Regions from separate parts of the Mesorhizobium sp. L-8-10 genome, predicted to be linked through region 1. Evidence: predicted binding sites of a transcription regulator. Region 1 holds the regulator's gene; each other region holds the start of a gene.
What was found. Region 1 encodes LexA, which represses DNA repair genes until DNA is damaged. Its sites were predicted from a motif close to TGTTCNNNNTGTGTTCNG; they were not measured.
Positions count from the first base shown of each region.

Region 1 (3,277 bases):
TGCGGGGTCCGTCCCCTGGGACTTCAGCCACATCGGGGCGAATTCCATCTTGATGATCCAATCGGATCGGCTTCGCATGGTGGTCGCAAAACCTTCCAAGACATGTTTTTCATGGCCTTGAGTGTCTACCTTGAGGAAGGTCTTGCCCTCGATGCCCCGATCCTTGAACAGATCATCCAACGCAATCTGCGGTACCGAAACCTTGGCCCAGCCGTCCATCGCTACGCGGTTATCCAAGGTGGATTTCGGGTTGAGAGAAAACGAGCCGCCGGCATCGGTCTTCGCGCTCGCGATGGCATGGATCAGTTCCGGCTCATTGAGCCCGTTGAGGGCGAAGTTGCCGGGGATGATCTCGACTAGTCGTTGGTCGGCTTCGATCGCGACTATGCGAAGGTCCGGAGCGGAGCGGCGAGCAAATACGGAAACCATGCCACTGTTTGCGCCGACATCGATGAAGTTTCGGAAATGTTCCTGAGCGAGCAGCCGATACAGACCTGACGCCATCTCTTCGAATTGCCGGCGCTGCCGGTACCAGTCGGCGTCCTGCGGCAATGTGTGCAGCCTGACCGGACCGATCGCAACTTCTGACAGGCTCATCTCGTCGGATCCCTCGCTTGAGCGAGTTCCTTCTTCCATCCCCGAAAGAAAATGTCCATGCACAGTAATCTGCGGAAGCTCTGAAACTCGTCCTGAAACATGAAGGCTGGCACAGCGATTATCGCATCGCACCAGGCGCAGCGACGATTAAGGGCGTAACAAGATGGTATCCTTTGAGTAGTCGGCGGCGTCGACCGCCGCGCTCTTTGGGATTGGATCGGGAAGGCGGCATGCCCGACAGGGAAGCCAGAAGCACCGCAAAGCGAGAAAGCCTGCGATCCTTGCGCCACCCCATGTCTATCCTCCGGTCTAACCGGCGCACCGAGCCATCCAGTATCGTCGGCCCTGTGCTACGGGATCGTTTACGCCCCTTCGGTGCGCTTGACACTTGCCCCAGCTGTGATGGTGAGGCCGCTTGGCAAGCAGCGCTAGAGTCGAATGGAGAGCCAGCCGACAACGTCAGCGTAATCGATTGCAATAGGACCGAACCGGGCGCCGAATGACGGGGACCGCCGCCGGCGCTGCTCGCAGTTCACCCGAATTTAGCCAGTTGCGGAACACAACTGGAACAGATAGTGTTTGTTCTGGTTTTGTTTATGATCTGATTCCTTGAGGAACGGCATGCTGACGCGCAAGCAACATGAACTGCTTCTGTTCATCCATGAACGGCTCAAGGAAGCGGGCATCCCGCCGTCGTTCGACGAAATGAAGGAGGCGCTCGACCTCGCTTCCAAATCGGGAATTCACCGGCTGATCACCGCGCTCGAGGAGCGGGGCTTCATTCGCCGGTTGCCGAACAGGGCCCGGGCGCTCGAGGTCATCCGACTGCCCGATTCGATCGCGCCGGGGCTTGGCGGCGCGCGCAAGTTCTCGCCGAGCGTCATAGAAGGCAGCCTGGGCAAGAAACCCGCGCCCCCTGCCCGTCTTCCCGCCGCCGGCAACGACGACGAAGCGACTGTGGCGGTCGCCATACCTGTGATGGGCCGGATTGCGGCCGGCGTGCCGATCGAGGCGATACAGCACAAGACCCACTCGATCTCCGTTCCACCGGAGATGATCGCCGGCGGCGAGCACTATGCGCTCGAGGTCAAGGGGGACTCCATGATCGAAGCCGGTATCTTCGACGGAGACACGGTCATCATCCGCAATGCCAGCACGGCCAGCCCCGGAGAGATCGTCGTGGCGCTGGTCGACGACGAAGAGGCGACGTTGAAGCGCTTCCGCCGCAGGGGCGCGTCGATCGCGCTCGAAGCGGCCAATCCCGCCTACGAGACACGAATCTTCGGACCCGACAGGGTGAAGGTGCAGGGAAGACTGGTCGGCCTGATCCGCAGATACTGATACCGACGGCGCATCCGGCATTCGTGTGGGACGGATCGTTGTCACCGGCACGGCGGGTCTGGTCGGTTCCGCGATCGCGGCCGCGTTGCGCAGAACGGCGGAAGTCGTCGGCGTCGATATCAGGCCGGGCGCCCAGGTCGATGTGCTGGCGGATGTTGCCTGTCGCAGCGACGAGCTTTCGCGCGCCTTTGAGAATGTGGAGGCGGTGGTTCACACTGCGGCGCTGCATGCGCCTCATGTCGGCTCGATCGACGAGGCACGGTTCTGGAAGGTCAATGCGGAGGGCACGGCGCGCCTCGTCGATCTGGCGGTCGCCCACGGCGCCAGCCACTTCGTCTTTACCAGTTCCACATCCGTCTACGGACATGCATTGGTTGCCGAGGGACGCGCAGCCTGGATCGATGAAAGCGTCACGCCGGAACCGCGCGACATCTACGATGTGACGAAGCGCGCGGCCGAGGAGCATGTGCTGGCCGCGGCGTCCGGAATCCGGGCGACCATCCTGCGCATGGGCCGCTGCTTTTCCGAACCCTCGCCAGACATGGCGCTCTGGCGCTTGTATCGCGGCATCGACCGGCGTGACGTGGTCGATGCCCATCTCGCTGCGCTGCGGCGCAAAGGCCCGCGCGGCGAAGTCTATGTGATCTCCTCCTCGTCGCCGTTCCTGCCCGACGATGCCGAAGCCTTGTGGAACGACGCGCGCGGCGTCATCGAAGCCCGCGCGCCGGATTTCGCCCACGCCTTCCGGCGGGCGGGGTATCGTCTGCCGGCACGGATCGATCGTATCTATGCCACGGAGAAGGCTCGCAGGGGATTGGGCTTCCAACCGCGATACGACGGTCTGGCCGTCCTTGCAGGCGACTGCGATCCTTCGCCATTGCCTAGTCCGGCATCGTGACCGCAGACTTCCGCGCCTTCGGCCGGAACGGCGGCAGTCCGCGCGCCTCCCGCGAGAATTGCCGATGCGCGTGCCATGGCCGATAGGGCTCCGCCAAGGTGAATCTGACGATCGGCCTCTCGCCGGACAGCGATATTTGTGCGGTTCCCTGGCGCGCCAGATGCCGCTTCGTGATCACGAGCGAGCTGTCGTGCGGGCACGGGTTCTCAGCGGTCGCATCGTCGATCACGATGAGTGCGGCGAAGCCGCAGGCAGCCAGAGCCGCCTCGGCCGTCTCAGCATGAGCCACGAAGACGTCGGGCGCCTGTCGCCCAAGGCACAGGCCCCCGCCGCAGAGAAAGCCGACGGTCACCGGCAGGTCGCCGTGCCGCAGCAACCTTGCAGGAGACACGCCGACCGGGCCGGACGCACCCTCTTGGGTCCGTCCGGCTTTCGCCCCTT
Region 1 covers NZ_AP023263.1:5,017,946-5,021,222, reverse strand. The annotation lists gene JN280_RS23235 (FkbM family methyltransferase) at 1-597, opposite strand, end outside; gene lexA (transcriptional repressor LexA) at 1,219-1,938, shown strand; gene JN280_RS23225 (NAD-dependent epimerase/dehydratase family protein) at 1,964-2,836, shown strand; gene JN280_RS23220 (ComEC/Rec2 family competence protein) at 2,820-3,277, opposite strand, start outside.

Region 2 (3,277 bases), 180 kb from region 1:
CGCCCGAGACGCCTGTGACGCAGGTGAAGGTACCGAGCGGAATTTCCGCGCTGACATCCTTCAGATTGTTGCCGCGTGCGCCGACCACTTTAATGGACTTCTTCTTCTTGAACTCGCGCCGGGCGGACGGCATTGGGATCTCGAACTCGCCCGTCAGATACTTTCCGGTGATCGAGTTGGGGTTTGCCATGACCTGTTGCGGAGTGCCTTCGGCGATGATCGTTCCGCCGTGGATACCGGCGGCCGGGCCGATGTCGACCACATAGTCCGCGGTCAGGATCGCGTCCTCGTCGTGCTCGACGACGATCACCGTGTTGCCGATGTCGCGCAGATGCTTGAGCGTATCGATCAGCCGGGCATTGTCGCGCTGATGAAGGCCGATCGAAGGCTCGTCGAGCACATAGAGCACGCCCGTCAGACCCGAGCCGATCTGCGAGGCGAGCCTGATGCGCTGGCTTTCGCCGCCCGACAGCGTTCCTGAATTGCGCGACAGCGTCAGATAGTCGAGGCCGACATCGTTCAGGAAGCGCAGCCTTTCCCTGATCTCCTTCAGGATGCGCAGGGCGATCTCGTTCTGCTTGGCGTTGAGCTGGCCCGGAAGATCCGTAAACCAGCGGTCGGCGGCGCGGATCGAGAGCTCCGTGATCTGGCCGATATGCTTGCCGGCGATCTTCACCGCGAGCGCTTCCGGCTTCAGGCGATAGCCCTTGCAGGCGGGGCAGGGCGTGGACGACATGAAGCGCTCGATCTCCTCGCGCATCCAGGCCGATTCCGTCTCCTTCCAGCGGCGCTCGAGATTGGGGATCACGCCTTCGAACGTCTTGGTCGTCTTGTAGGAGCGCAGGCCGTCGTCATACTGGAAGGTGACTTCGCGCTCGCCCGTGCCGCGCAGGATGGCCTGCTTCGCCTCCTCGGACAGATCCTTGAAGCGATCGCCGAGCTTGAAGCCGTAAACCTTCCCGAGCGCCTCGAGCGTCTGGGCATAATAGGGCGAGGTCGATTTCGCCCAGGGGCTGACGGCACCGTCGCGCAGCGAGACGTTCTCATCCGGCACGACGAGGTCGGCGTCGATCGCGCGCTGGCTGCCAAGGCCGTCGCAGGACGGGCAAGCGCCGAACGGATTGTTGAACGAGAACAGACGCGGCTCGATCTCGGGAATGGTGAAGCCGGAAACAGGGCAGGCGAACTTCTCGGAGAACAGGATCCGCTCATGCGTCTCGTTCTTCGATTTGTTGGCGGATTCCTCCGCTGTGGCTTCGGCCGGCAACGGCTTGTCGGCAAACTCGGCAACGGCGAGCCCGTCGGCCAGCTTCAGCGCCGTCTCCAAGCTGTCGGCGAGCCGCGCCGCGAGGTCCGGTCGCACGACGATGCGGTCCACCACCACGTCGATGTCGTGCTTGTACTTCTTGTCGAGCGCGGGAACGTCGGCGATCTCATAGAAGACGCCGTCGACCTTGACGCGCTGAAAGCCCTTCTTCTGAAGCTCCAGCAGTTCCTTCCTGTACTCGCCTTTCCTGCCTCGCACGATCGGCGCCAGCAGATAGAGGCGCGTGCCTTCGTCGAGTTCCAGGACACGGTCGACCATCTGGGACACCGTCTGGCTTTCGATCGGCAGGCCCGTGGCGGGCGAATAGGGGATGCCGACGCGCGCATAGAGCAGACGCATGTAGTCGTAGATCTCGGTCACCGTGCCGACAGTGGACCGCGGATTGCGAGACGTGGTCTTCTGCTCGATCGAGATTGCCGGAGACAGGCCGTCGATCTGGTCGACATCCGGCTTCTGCATCATCTCCAGGAACTGGCGGGCGTAGGCCGAAAGGCTCTCGACATAGCGCCGCTGGCCTTCCGCGTAGATCGTATCGAAAGCCAGCGACGACTTGCCCGAGCCAGACAGGCCCGTCATCACGATCAGCCGGTCGCGCGGCAGGTCGAGGTCGACATTCTTCAGATTGTGCTCACGCGCACCGCGAATGGAGATGTATTTGTGATCGGCCATGGCCGGTCCGCCGCCTGTGTTGTGGAGTTCGGGTGGCTGGGTCGCTCCGGCCAGGCCCTTATGTAAGCACGTTTGTCGCTACGTCGAGGCCGGCGCCGGATCCGCCGGCCACCTCGTCGAAATTGTGGTCTAGCCGGGTTGCGCCCGTAAGGGCAAGCAAAAAGAACAAAGGCCGAACACGCTCCTGACAAACAGCGTGTGGAAAAACCCGTACGACGAGGCGGCCGCGATCACATTTTTCCGTTCGGGCCAGGGAAAGGTTGACGCCGGGCGAGGCAGGGGGCAAACTTCGACAGTCACCCGAAGCCGAGCGCTCACAGGGCGCTCTTCGTGGCCGCCGGGCCGTTCGCGAGACGCCGTGAACAGCGGATTAGCGCGTCGGAAGACATTGGAGCAACGGACAGAGGAGCGGAGGCATGACCCCACCGGACAGTCCAGATTGGCTCCACTGCGTGTGGAGCCGCGCCAGGTAACGTTGCCCGTGGGGCAACGCTGATCTGACGTAAATCCCCTACAATCAGAGACCATAGTCGGATCGTCGGCAGAAAGCCGCGTCGCATCCGAAATGAAAGCCGGCAGCTAGAACTCCGGCAATCGAATCAGAAGTTCGAGAAAAAGGCCCTGCGAGCTCCCAGTGGCGGCAGGGCCGTTTCTTTGTGCCCGGCAGCTACGGGCCGGGATGGGCTACCGGCGATCCTCGCCTGCGATCTCGGGGCCGAATCCGATCTCGACGGAAACGCTGCCGGAAATCCTGATATCGGTGTTGCCGGCCTTGAAGGTGTAACCGCCCCCTTCCGACGGCGCTTCGAGGGGTTCGGGGGCAGGCGCCACGATGCTGTAGGCGCCCTCGACGCCGGGAAGCTTTTCGGAGGCTGATCCGGCTTGGCGCTGATCCGCCAACGCAGGGAATCCCGCAAGAGACGCGGCCATGCCCGTAGCGGCGAAGCGAAGCAGTCGGGATGTCGTCATCATGACGGTTGTATAGGGCGCTCCGGCGTCAACGCCAAGTCACGATATTGTTGACCCGGCGGTTGGCCTGCGACGGCCGGCTCCCGGCCATATGTGTGCGACATAGGGCTGAACGACCGGCCGCATTTCCCGACGCTCTTGCCATCTCCTGCAATGGCGTGTAGAACATAAAGAGAACAAAAACTGTTGTGGACAGGACGCTGAATTGACCGGCGGCGCGGCGCACCGCCGAGGGTGATCGGTTAAAGTGCGCCGCGAACAAGCATTGGTTTCGGACGAGCGCGGAGAAGTTTCATGGCGGGTAGCGTCAAC
Region 2 covers NZ_AP023263.1:5,196,377-5,199,653, reverse strand. The annotation lists gene uvrA (excinuclease ABC subunit UvrA) at 1-1,996, opposite strand, end outside; gene JN280_RS24095 (hypothetical protein) at 2,681-2,896, opposite strand; gene ssb (single-stranded DNA-binding protein) at 3,260-3,277, shown strand, end outside.
Region 2: uvrA (excinuclease ABC subunit UvrA) is a predicted target of LexA. The motif match lies at 2,158-2,175, and genes of this name have one in related genera.

Region 3 (3,277 bases), 1.5 Mb from region 1:
TATGCGATTCGAAGCCGTAGCGATCGTCGGCGCGCCCGCAACACTCCATCATCCGGTCACGCGTCACCTTGGCGACGATCGAGGCGGCTGCGATCGATTGAGACCGCTGGTCGCCCTTGACCAAGGCTCGCCCTTCACAGGGCAGACCAGGGGGGATGTCGCGACCGTCGGCGAGGGCCAGGCGTGGCTCCATACTCAGGCTTACCGCAGCGCGCCGCATGGCTTCGAGGCTCGCCCGAAGGATATTGATGCGATCGATGCCCGGCGCGGCGATCGAGGCCAGGGAAACAGCCAGCGCGGAAGAGAGGATCTGCTCGAACAGCGCGTCGCGCTGCATCGCTGTCAGCCGCTTGGAATCGTCGAGGCCGTCGGGGACGCGAGCCGGATCGAGGATCACCGCGGCTGCAACCACCGGTCCCGCGAGCGGACCACGACCAGCCTCGTCCAGCCCGACGACCGGCCAGCCGCCCGATCTCATCGCCCGCCTCTCTATCGAGAAGTCGGGTTTTTCCGTGATTTCGAAGAGAAGCGGAGAATCGGAACGCGCGCGAGCCATTATGCGACAATGCTCGCATCGGTCCCGATTCTCCGCAAGTCCTTCCCGGACTTAGCGGCGCGCCGGGAAGGCTCCGTCGGGGCAGGGGACAGCCGGACGGAAATGGTGCAACTGGAATGTCATCATCCCCATGCGACAGGCGGATGACGCGGTGCCGTTGGGGGCCGGCCGCGCGACTCACAGAAGCATGAGTTGCTCGCCCTCCTTCTTCGGCTGGACGAAGAGATCGGTCCTGAGCGGCGAGCGCTCGGCATTGAGGCCTAGCCTGCGTGCCGCCATCTCGAAACGGCGGCCGATCTGCCAGGCATAAGGACCACGGCCCTTCATGCGCTTGCCCCATTCCGAATCGTAGTCCTTGCCGTCCCGCATCGACCGGATCAGTGACATCACATGCCGGTAGCGATCGGGATAGTGGCGCAACAGCCAGTCCTTGAAGATCGGGCTCACCTCCAGCGGCAGGCGCAGGATGACGTAGCCTGCACTCCGGGCCCCCGCGGCGTGGGCTGCGTCCAGGATGCGCTCGATCTCCTGATCATTGAGCCCCGGCAGGATTGGAGCGACCATGACGGATGTCGGAATACCGGCCTCGCTCAGCTGCTTTATGGTTTCCAGACGTTTCGGCGGCGTCGCGGCGCGCGGCTCCATGGTGCGCGCCAGCGTCCGATCGAGCGTGGTCACCGACAGGGCAACTTTGGCGAGACCTTGCTCCGCCATGCGTGAGAGGATGTCGATATCGCGAACGACCAGCGCCGACTTCGTGACGATGCCGACCGGATGCTTGCGTGCCTCCAGGACCTCGAGCACCTCGCGCATGATGCGATACTGCTTTTCGATCGGCTGATAGGGATCCGTATTGGTGCCGATCGCGATGGTGCGCGGCTGGTAGCCTTCCTTGGCAAGTTCCCTATCGAGAAGGCGCGCAGCGTCCGGCTTGGCGAACAGCTTCGATTCGAAGTCGATACCGGGCGACAATCCCATATAGGCGTGGGTCGGGCGGGCGAAGCAATAGACGCAGCCATGCTCGCAACCGCGATACGGATTGATCGAGCGGTCGAAGGAGATATCGGGGGAATCGTTGCGCGTGATGATTGTGCGCGGCTTCTCCACCTGGACCTCCGTCTTGAAGGGCGGAAGTTCCTCGATCGAATTCCAGCCGTCGTCGAAGACATGGCGACTGACCGGCTCGAAACGGCCGGACGGATTGATCCCTGCCGAGCGGCCGCGGTTGCGATCCGGCCGGACACGGATGCCGCTCTCCTCGATGATCGCATTGGCGGTTTCGGCTCGCCCTACCCCGAATGCCGCGACATCGGCGTGCGAAATCTGTTCCACTTTCGCTCTCTCCCAGGGACTGTCGGCCTTGTGTCGAATCGCGATGCTCATGAAACTATTCCTATTCGGTTGAGTGGAACAAATCAAGAACAATCTGCCTGCATGCCATTGACCGGCCGTAAGCCAGGGCTTCGCACGGCTGGCGCGAGGCGTGCCTTTCCGCTATTCGGGAGGTTATGCTGAGCGTGCTGATCGAGACACGAAATGACGAAGAAGGCCTGGCCCGAACCTTGGCCTCGCTTATTTCGGCAGCCGTGGAAGGGGTCGTGCGCGAGGTGATCGTCTGCGACCGCGGCTCGACGGACGGCACCCACCGCGTAGCCGATCAGGCCGGCTGTCATTTCCTGGCTGACGGCGGCGTCAGGGCCGGCATTCGCCAGGCGAAGGCGGAGTGGCTGATCCTGCTCGAGCCGGGCGCGCGACTTGCCGATGGATGGATCGACGCGGTCGAGGAGCACATCGCAAGGTCCACGATGGCGGCCCGTTTCTCCCGATCGCGCGCAGCGCGCACGCCTTTCCTTTCCAGAGTGTTCTCCGGCAATCGCGCGCTGGCGGAAGGGCTCGTGATCAGCAAACGCCAGGCGTCGGCGCTGTCGAAGGCTGCTGGCCACGCTGAAGGGCTGGCTCGCGGCCTCGCCACAAAACGGCTGGGTGGAGAAATCCTGCCGCCCACGCCGAAGAAGAAGGCATAGGCGGCACTGAAGCGAAGTCCGACGTCGGGGCGATCAGGCTGTCTTGCCGCCGCCGCGTCTCAGATGTTCGTCGAGGCGCGGCATGATCTCCACGAAGTTGCAGGGCATGTGACGATAGTCGAGTTGCGGCTGCAATATGCCGTCCCACGCGTCTTTGCAGGCTCCGGGCGAGCCCGGCAGGATGAAGACGAAAGTGGCGTTGAGCACGCCGGCGGTCGCGCGCGACTGGACCGTCGACGTGCCGATCTTGTCGTAGGAGATGCGGTGGAATACTTCGGAGAAGCCGTCCATGCGCTTCTCGAAGATCGGCTCCAGCGCTTCCGGTGTCACGTCCCTGCCGGTAAAGCCGGTGCCGCCCGTCGTGATGATCACGTCGATACCAGGGTCTTTCGACCAGGCCGTCACGCAATCGCGGATCCTGTCCTTGTCGTCCGGCACGATGTCGCGCGCGGCGAGTTGATGGCCGGCGGCGGCGATGCGGCCGGCGAGCGTCTGGCCGGATTTGTCGTCGGCGAGGCTGCGTGTGTCCGACACCGTGAGCACCGCGATGCGGACCGGAATGAAGGGACGGGTCTCGTCAGTCATCGAAGTTCTCTCCCGAAGCCGTCGTTCTCGTCGATACCACGAACCAGGACGGTTCGGCTGCGGCGATTGCCATCGCAGCCCGCGCTGCTGCCGTCTCCGTCGCGAAGATGCC
Region 3 covers NZ_AP023263.1:6,547,712-6,550,988, reverse strand. The annotation lists gene JN280_RS30645 (ribonuclease HII) at 1-556, opposite strand, end outside; gene JN280_RS30640 (PA0069 family radical SAM protein) at 734-1,888, opposite strand; gene JN280_RS30635 (glycosyltransferase family 2 protein) at 2,065-2,580, shown strand; gene moaB (molybdenum cofactor biosynthesis protein B) at 2,614-3,165, opposite strand; gene JN280_RS30625 (4-(cytidine 5'-diphospho)-2-C-methyl-D-erythritol kinase) at 3,158-3,277, opposite strand, start outside.
Region 3: JN280_RS30640 (PA0069 family radical SAM protein) is a predicted target of LexA. The motif match lies at 1,963-1,980, and genes of this name have one in related genera.